Linked DNA regions of Litorilinea aerophila. The protein of the gene in region 2 binds, or shares a complex with, the protein of the main gene of each other region. Links are inferred from orthologs where the notes say so. Each region holds a gene or a part of one and is shown on either strand. Other genes may lie near its edges.

Region 1 (3,591 bases), on a different replicon or contig from region 2:
CCCGGGCCTTCATCAAGGTCCAGGACGGCTGCAACAACCGCTGCACCTTCTGCGTGGTCACCATCGCCCGGGGCGCCAGCCGCAGTCGACCTGTGGCCGACATCGTGCGGGAGATCCAGGAGCTGTGCGCCGCCGGCGTCCAGGAGGCGGTGCTCACCGGGGTGCACCTGGGCAGCTACGGCCGGGATCTTGCCGGAAAGGCCCGGACGGATCTCAAGGAGCTGACCGCGGCCATCCTGACCGATACGGACATCCCCCGCCTGCGCCTCAGCAGCCTGGAGCCCTGGGAGCTGGCCGAGGGCTTCTTCGAACTCTGGGCGCGCTGGCCGGGCCGCCTCTGCCCCCACCTGCACCTGCCCCTCCAGGCGGGCACCGACAAGCTGCTGCGGCGCATGGCCCGCCGCTGTACCACCGCCAGTTTCCGACAGCTGGTGGCCGAAGCCCGGGCCGCCATCCCGGACCTGATCCTCACCACCGACCTGATCGTGGGCTTCCCCGGCGAGACCGAAGCGGATTTCGTCCAGGGGATGGCCTTTGTGGAGGAGATGCGTTTCGCCCACGCGCACATCTTCCCCTTCAGCCCCCGGGCCGGCACCGCAGCCGCCCGCTTCGACGGCCAGGTGGACGGTCGGGTCAAGAAGGAGCGCTCCCGGCGGCTGCACGAAGTGGTGGAGCGCACCGGCCGGGCAGAGCGCCTGCGCTTCGTGGGCACGGTGCGGCCTGTCCTCTGGGAAGGAGAGCGCCAGAGCGTGACCGATACCAATGCGGTTCTCTGGGCCGGATACACAGACAACTACCTGCGGGTCATGGCCCTGGCCCCGGCCGACCTGGACCTGCACAACACCATTACGCCGGTGCGGCTGGATGAACTCCACGGCGATATTTTGCTGGGGACCATCGACGGGCTTGCCCCCGCCACCCTGGAGGGGGCGGGGCTCCGTGGAGGCCGGCTGGACCAAATTCTTGGGGATGAGCGTCGCCATGAGTGATCTGTTGCAACAACTGGAGGCACTACAGGAGAAGGCGCTGGCCGAACTGGCCCAGGCCAGCACCACCGAGGAGACCCGGGCCTGGTACGGGGAATACCTGGGGCGGAAGGGTCAGGTGACGGCCCTGCTCAGCGGGCTGGGGCAACTCCCCCGGGAGGAGCGCCCGGTGGTGGGCAAGGCGGCCAACCAGGTGAAGATGGCCCTGGAGGCGGCGCTCCAGCAGCGCCAGGAGGCCATTGCCCTGGCCGAGATGGAGCGGGCCCTGGAGCACGAACACGTGGACGTGACCGTGCCCGGCCGCCGGCCGGTGGTGGGTAAATATCACCCCACCACTGCCGCCCTGCGGGAGATCGTGGACATCTTCGTGCAGATGGGTTTCCAGGTCTACGACGCCCGGGAGGTGGAGACCGACGCCTACAACTTCGAGCTGCTCAACTTCCCCCCTGGCCACCCGGCCCGGGAGATGCAGGACACTTTCTTCACCACCAACCCGGACGTGATCTTGCGTACCCACACCAGCCCGGGCCAGATCCATGCCATGCGGGAATACGCGCCCGAACCCATCCGGGTGATCCTGCCGGGCAAGTGCTACCGCAACGAGGACGTGACGGCCCGTTCTGAGATGATGTTCTACCAGGTGGAGGGCCTGGCCATCGGCAAAAACATCACCTTCAGCGACCTCAAGGGGGTGCTGCTGAACTTCGCCAATCAGATGTACGGTGAAGGGCGGCGCATTCGCTTCCGCAAGTCCTACTTCCCCTTCACCGAGCCCAGCGTGGAAGTGGACGTGGACTGCATCCTCTGCGGCGCCCAGGGCTGTCGGATGTGCAAATACACCGGCTGGCTGGAAATTCTGGGCGCGGGGATGGTGCACCCGGTGGTCCTGCGCAACGGCGGCTACGACCCGGCCGTCTTCAGCGGTTTCGCCTTCGGCATGGGCATCGAGCGGCAGGCCATCCTCAAGCGGGGCATCGACGACATCCGTTACTTCTACGAAAACGACGTGCGCTTTTTGGAGCGGGTGGCGTAGGCGACAGGTGACGGAGGCGGAAAAGGGGACCGCCGCCGATATCGGCGGCGGTCCCCTAGGTCTTCCTTCGCAATTTCCGGCCCGCTGTTGGCGACGGTGAATGCGATGCGCCGGCCCGCCCGGGTGAGTGACAGGGTGACCCAACCGCCCGGATTGGCATATTTGATGGCGTTGTCGAGCAGGATCTCCACCACCTGCCGTATGCCGTCTGGGTCACCGTTTGCACTCAGCCCCGGCTCGATCAAATGGGTGACGTGTGGCTCAGCGGCAGCGAGCGAGCGGAGCGTCCGCTGAAGCCGGTGTTAGCCTGCACAATAGCCCTCAATTTTTCTAACTCTGACCAGGATAAGCCATCTTTGTACAACTCGTTGACAAGCCACAATCCACTCTCTCGTATCTTCTTCTTTGGAGAGTGCAACCCCAGCCAGGTTGAAGATGGCCTACACTCTTGACACCACGATACTGTCGAAATTATTTTACGCTCCCACTCCAATCGTTCTTCCTTCTCATCCACTCTACACACCACAAACGAGAAATTTGCCTGAATGTATGCTGTTACAGCTCTCTCTACCTGATGCTGTTTTCTTTCGTCAAGCAAAGGGCCATACTTCTCTCTTGCTCTCCTTGTTGTCAAATCCCAGTTCCACTGCTCAAGAAACGGGTCGTTTTCGCGCCGAAGCATTGCACGTCCAATATTTTTCCGAAAGATGCTCCGGTCTTTGTTCTCATTCACAAAGTGCTGTTTCAGCCGGGAAAGCAATTGATTGTCTCCCCTGTGCGTTCCTACCCTGACAATGCGGTCCAAACCGTGTGCATATTCCCCTTTCTCGAAAAGAACATAGACACCATTGCGGGGGATTGCCAATTCAGCGAAAGGAAACCGACAGCGCGGAAGCCCATTGAAGAGTTCGTGCAATTGCTGACAAATCTCTCTTACCATGACGTTTCCCGCTTCAAAAACTGCAACTGCTTTCCTATAGGCAAACCCGCCAATGGCACTTCGTAGGATTTTAGATGCGACAACAGATACTGCCGATACTTCTGCCCGGCTAGTATCACAAAATGGTCTTTCTCCAAATCGCAGTACTCTTGAAGTTGCGCCACGACTTTCCTAGCCCAGTTTCTTCGTCCACGGGCAGACATACTATTGAGTGTAACATCGTATGGCTCTATTTCTTCATCCAATTCCACCAAACCGTATTTCGCAGACAAAATAAACACCTGTTTGGGCGAAAATCGTTGGGCGTACTTCAGGTTCATTCGGAATAGTGGGCTGACGTACAAATCCCTGGCTTTTGCCCTGTGCGGCAATTTTTTACTCACACATGAAATCAGAACAACTGTACTCACCGTCTCGTCCTAATCGCCCAGCGCCGTCCAGCCGAGCGCGAAGCGCAGCGGAGCGGCGTCAGGTGGAAGCGCGTGTTAGCCTGTTTAGCATTTTCACTAAGCAAGTTTGTTCCTTAGCTCTGGAGGGAGCAAGTAATAGAAAGCTCCCACTCGACCACGCCTTAGAAAAAAGGCTGCTTGGGCTCGTCCCATGAAACGACGGACTTTGATCATGTTTCGTTC
Region 2 (4,368 bases):
TCCGAAGGGACGGCGGTGGCGCCAGAGGCGCCGGAAGTCATGCTTCGGCTGCCCATGATCGTGGAAGATGAAGTCTGCGAGCTCTCCATGCGCTACGGCACGCCCATCCGCCGGACCTATCATGTGGTGGCCGATGATTACATCTACACCTATCGCTGGCGCAAGGACCTGGATCGCCGGGCCGAAGTGGTCTTTGTGCTCCAGGAGCCGGCAGGCCGCATCTGGGTGCACGCCAAGCCCCACTATCCGGCCCGCCTCTACCGGCTGCCTTCTGGAGGGATCCACTGGCACGAGCGGGTGGAGGACGCCCTCTTCCGGGAGATCGAGGAGGAGACCGGGCTGTCGGTCTACCTGGAGCGCTTCCTGGGGCTCATCGAGTATCGCTTCCACCGGGGCACCTCCACCGTCCAGTTCGCCAGCTACATCTTTCACCTGCGTTGTGAGGAAGGCGTGCCGGTCTGTCATGCCAGCGAGAAGATTTCCGAGTTTCGGCCCATCCTGCCCGCCCAGCTTTCGTTGATCATCGCCAGCCTGCGCAACCTGATGGGCGACCGCCGCGGCTGGGGGCAATGGCGGGCGCTGGCCCACGATCTGGTGTATCGTTATCTGGTGAATTGAGTCTCAGTCGTTCACGATTGGCTCTACTGCACAAAGGTCAAATGAGGACGCTGCCCCACGCAGATGAACGCGGATTCGGGTGACTCCCTCCAGTGTTTCTTTGCGCCTTTGTGCCTTTGCGCCTTTGCGTTCAAAAATGCCCTTTTTGCAGGGGAGTCACGATTGCAACGCCAAGTCAACGCAGAGTCGGCATCCGCCGATGCCGGGCCAGCGGGACAGCTCCGCAGATGGGCAACAATCGTGAAGTACTGAATCTGACCAACGAAAATCCGTCGAGGAGTGTGGTTTCATGCGCGTGCCATTGTCGTGGTTACGGGAATATGTGGAGATCAGGCTGCCCACGCCGGCCCTGGCGGAACGGCTGACCCTGGCCGGCCTGGAGGTGGCGTCGGTGGAGCAGATCGGCGACTGGTGGGATCCGGAGACCATCGTCGTGGGCGAGGTGCTGGCCGTCCTGCCCCACCCCAACGCCGACCGGCTGGTCCTGGTGGATGTGGACTACGGCGGCCAGGAGCCGGAGCGGGTGGTCACCGGCGCGCCCAACCTCTTCGCCTACCGGGGCGCCAGCAAGGCCGACGGCACCCTCCCTGTGCTCAAGGTGGCCTTCGCCCGGGCCGGCGCCGTGCTGGTGGATGCCTACAGCGAGGAACGGCCCCGCCCCCGTAAAAAACTCAAGCCCACCAAGATCCGGGGCATCCCTTCCGCGGGCATGGTCTGCTCTGAGCGGGAGCTGGGCCTCAGCGAAGAACACGAGGGGATCCTCATCCTGCCGCCGGATGCCCCCGTGGGCCAGCCCCTGCGGGACTACCTGGGCGACGAGGTGCTGGAGCTGGAGTTGACGCCCGACATGGCCCGCTGTCTCAGCATCGTCGGCGTGGCCCGGGAAGTGGCCGCGCTCACCGGCGGCGAGCTGCGCCTCCCCCCCGACGAGCTGGCCGCCACCGGCTCCGACCAGGCCCAGGATTACGTGGACGTGCGCATCGACGAGCCGGCCCTCTGCAACCGCTACATCGGCACCATGATCGTGGACGTGCAGGTGGGCGAATCCCCCCGCTGGATGCAGGAGCGGCTCATCAAGGCGGGCATGCGGCCCATCAACAACGTGGTGGACATCACCAACTACGTGATGCTGGAGTGGGGCCAGCCCCTCCACGCCTTCGACTACGACGTGCTCAAGGCCCGGGCCGCCCGGGTGGGCGATTCCCGACCCACCATCATCGTGCGCCGGGCCGCGCCCGGGGAGAAATTCACCACCCTGGACGGCGTGGAGCGGGAGCTGGACGACTCCATGCTGATGATCGCAGACACGGCCGGCTCCATCGCCATCGCCGGCGTGATGGGCGGCCTGGAGAGCGAAGTCAGCGACCAGACCCGCAACGTCCTCCTGGAGGCCGCCACCTTCGAAGGCATCAACAACCGGCGCACCGCCCAGCAGTTGCGCCTTCCCAGCGAGGCCAGCTATCGCTTCGCCCGGGGTGTGCCCGCCACCCTCAACGCCATCGCCGCACGGCGGGCCGCCGAACTCATGCGGCGCTACGCCGGCGGCCGGGTGGTGCCCGGCATGGTGGATGCCTACCCGGTGCCCCAGGAGCATCCCGTGGTCTACACCACCCAGAGCGACATGCGCCGCCTCCTGGGCATGGAGGTCACCCTGGAGGAAGTGGCCGCGGCCCTGCGTCGGCTGGACTTCCAGGTGGAGTCCGTGGCCGGGCCCGATCCCCAGGCGCCGGAAGACGCCACCTTCGCCCTGCACCGGGAGGACGGCGAGCCCATGCTGGCCTGCCGCCCCCCCTGGTACCGGCTGGACATCCGCATCCCCGCCGACCTGACTGAGGAGGTGGCCCGGATCATCGGCTACGAACAGGTGGGCGCCACCCTCATGGACGAGGCCCTGCCCGTGCAGCGGCGCAACCCGGTGCTGGAGACCGAGGAGAAGGTACGGGATCTGCTGGTCCAGTGTGGCCTGCAGGAGATCATCAACCACCCCCTGACCACACCGGAGAACCACGAGAAGCTGCGCCTGGCCCCCGCCGGCAACGGCCAGCAGCCGGCCTACGTGACCCTGGCCAACCCCATCGCCGCCGAGCGCCGCGCCATGCGCCGCTCCATGCTGGTCAGCGCCCTGGAGAACCTGGCCCGCAACTTGCGCTACACCGACCGCCTGACCACCTTCGAGATCGGCCGGGTCTACCTGCCCGAGGCGGGCGACGGCATCCTGCCCCTGGAGGATCGGCGGGTGAGCATCCTGCTGGCCGGCCCCCGCAAGCCCCGCAGCTTCCACCATGGGGTCGAGGAGCGGGAGCCCCTGGACTTCTTCGACCTGAAGGGGGTAGTGGAAGTGCTCCTGGAGCGGCTGGGCTTCCAGCGGGCCCAGGTCACCTTCACCGCCAGGCCGGACACCGGCACCTTTGGCCCCCGCTGTGCCGAGGTGTTCGTGGACGGGGAATCCCTGGGCCTGATGGGCGAGCTCCACCCCCGGGTGCGCAGCGACTTCGGCCTGCCGCCCATCCGGGTCTGCGCGGCCGAGCTGCGTCTGGCGCCCCTGGTCAAGCCCCACTGGAGCCTGGAGCCCATGGCGCCCATCAGCAACTACCCGCCGGTGGTGGAGGATCTGGCCTTCGAGGTGCCGGAGGCGGTGACCGTGCGCCAGGTGGAGGACGCCATCTGGGCGGCCGGGGATGAGCGGCTGGTGGCGGTGGAGCTCTTCGACATCTACCGGGGCGCCCCCCTGCCGCCGGGGCACAAGTCCCTGGCCTTCCGCCTGACCTACCAGCACCCCGCCCGCACCCTGGGGGAGAAGGAGGTGGCCCAGCTCCGCCAGCGCATCATCCGGGGCGTGGAACAGGCGGTGGGTGCCCGCCTGCGACGTTAAACGGGCGCTTGGGAAACGGGGCAGCACCATGAACGGCCGTGAGGAGCTTCTCCTGCGTTCCACCGGCCTGCGGGGTGTGCCCCGACGTTTTGTCCTGCGCCTGGTCCACGGGGACCTGGTCAAACGGCGGGCCGAATGTTTTGTGGTGAACCACTACCCGGGCCTGCGGGTTTCGGGCGCGGCCCGGGCGGTGGATCAGTATACGGGCGGCATGCTCAGTGCCATGGCCGCGCGCGGGGTCTTCAACGGACCGCCGGGCGCGGTCTATTTTGTCCCGGCCATCCTGACCCCCCTGGCCACCAACATCATCGCCGTCCTCTCCCTGGGGGAATACGAACGCTTCCTGCGGCCGGATGTGGGCGTGCCCGGCGCAGTCCAGTTCATCCAGGAGCGGCTGCGCCAGATCGGCCACAGCCTGGCCGTGGCCTGCGCCGAAGTCAAGCTGCGGGATGTGGCCTCTACCCTCCACGGCACCGGCGAAAGCGCCCAGATCGACCCGGCCCTGGCCATGCAGTATTTCCTGGCCGGCTACTGGCAGGGCCTCAAAGAGAGCGGCGAGCCGGGACAGACCTACTGGCTCACCCTGGTGGAGATCGATGGGAGCAAGTTGGAGGGGGTACGGGCCGGCATTGCCGCGGCCATCGAGGCCGGCCAGTGTGGCGACCTGCAGCCGGTGGGCGAGATGGCGGGCCCCCAGGCCGGGGACGGCCTCATCCCGTGGGCGTGGATGGGCAACCTGGACACCATCCAGGAGCCCCGGCGCCGCTTCCTGCCCCGGCACCTGCGGCTGGGTGCGCTGCTGGAAGGGAGCGGCCAGTTCAAGCTCAGCATCATCGGGACCGGATCGGCGGACCAGGTGGTCTTCGACCGCTACCCGC

Evidence for each region. Proteins that work in one complex are often made in the same cells at the same time.
Region 1: the proteins of pheT (region 2) and pheS are in contact, whole or in part, in a crystal structure (PDB 6P24), measured with the Escherichia coli proteins. The link is inferred for Litorilinea aerophila from one-to-one orthologs.

The regions. Positions count from the first base shown.
Region 1 is NZ_VIGC02000009.1:122,744-126,334, reverse strand. Bases 1-3,000 are described here. They hold pheS (phenylalanine--tRNA ligase subunit alpha), read left to right. Parts: upstream 1-981; coding sequence 982-2,019; downstream 2,020-3,000. Other genes in these bases: FKZ61_RS08900 (DUF6884 domain-containing protein), read right to left, coding at 2,953-3,000; FKZ61_RS08905 (hypothetical protein), read right to left, coding at 2,261-2,959; FKZ61_RS24450 (ATP-binding protein), read right to left, coding at 1,980-2,264; mtaB (tRNA (N(6)-L-threonylcarbamoyladenosine(37)-C(2))-methylthiotransferase MtaB), read left to right, coding at 1-989. In the rest of the region: more of FKZ61_RS08900, read right to left, coding at 3,001-3,369; FKZ61_RS24255 (DEAD/DEAH box helicase), read right to left, coding at 3,466-3,591.
Region 2 is NZ_VIGC02000018.1:3,924-8,291, forward strand. What follows is about bases 513-3,698. They hold pheT (phenylalanine--tRNA ligase subunit beta), read left to right. Parts: upstream 513-907; coding sequence 908-3,490; downstream 3,491-3,698. Other genes in these bases: FKZ61_RS14155 (NUDIX hydrolase), read left to right, coding at 513-618; FKZ61_RS14165 (CHAT domain-containing protein), read left to right, coding at 3,519-3,698. Outside these bases: more of FKZ61_RS14155, read left to right, coding at 1-512; more of FKZ61_RS14165, read left to right, coding at 3,699-4,368.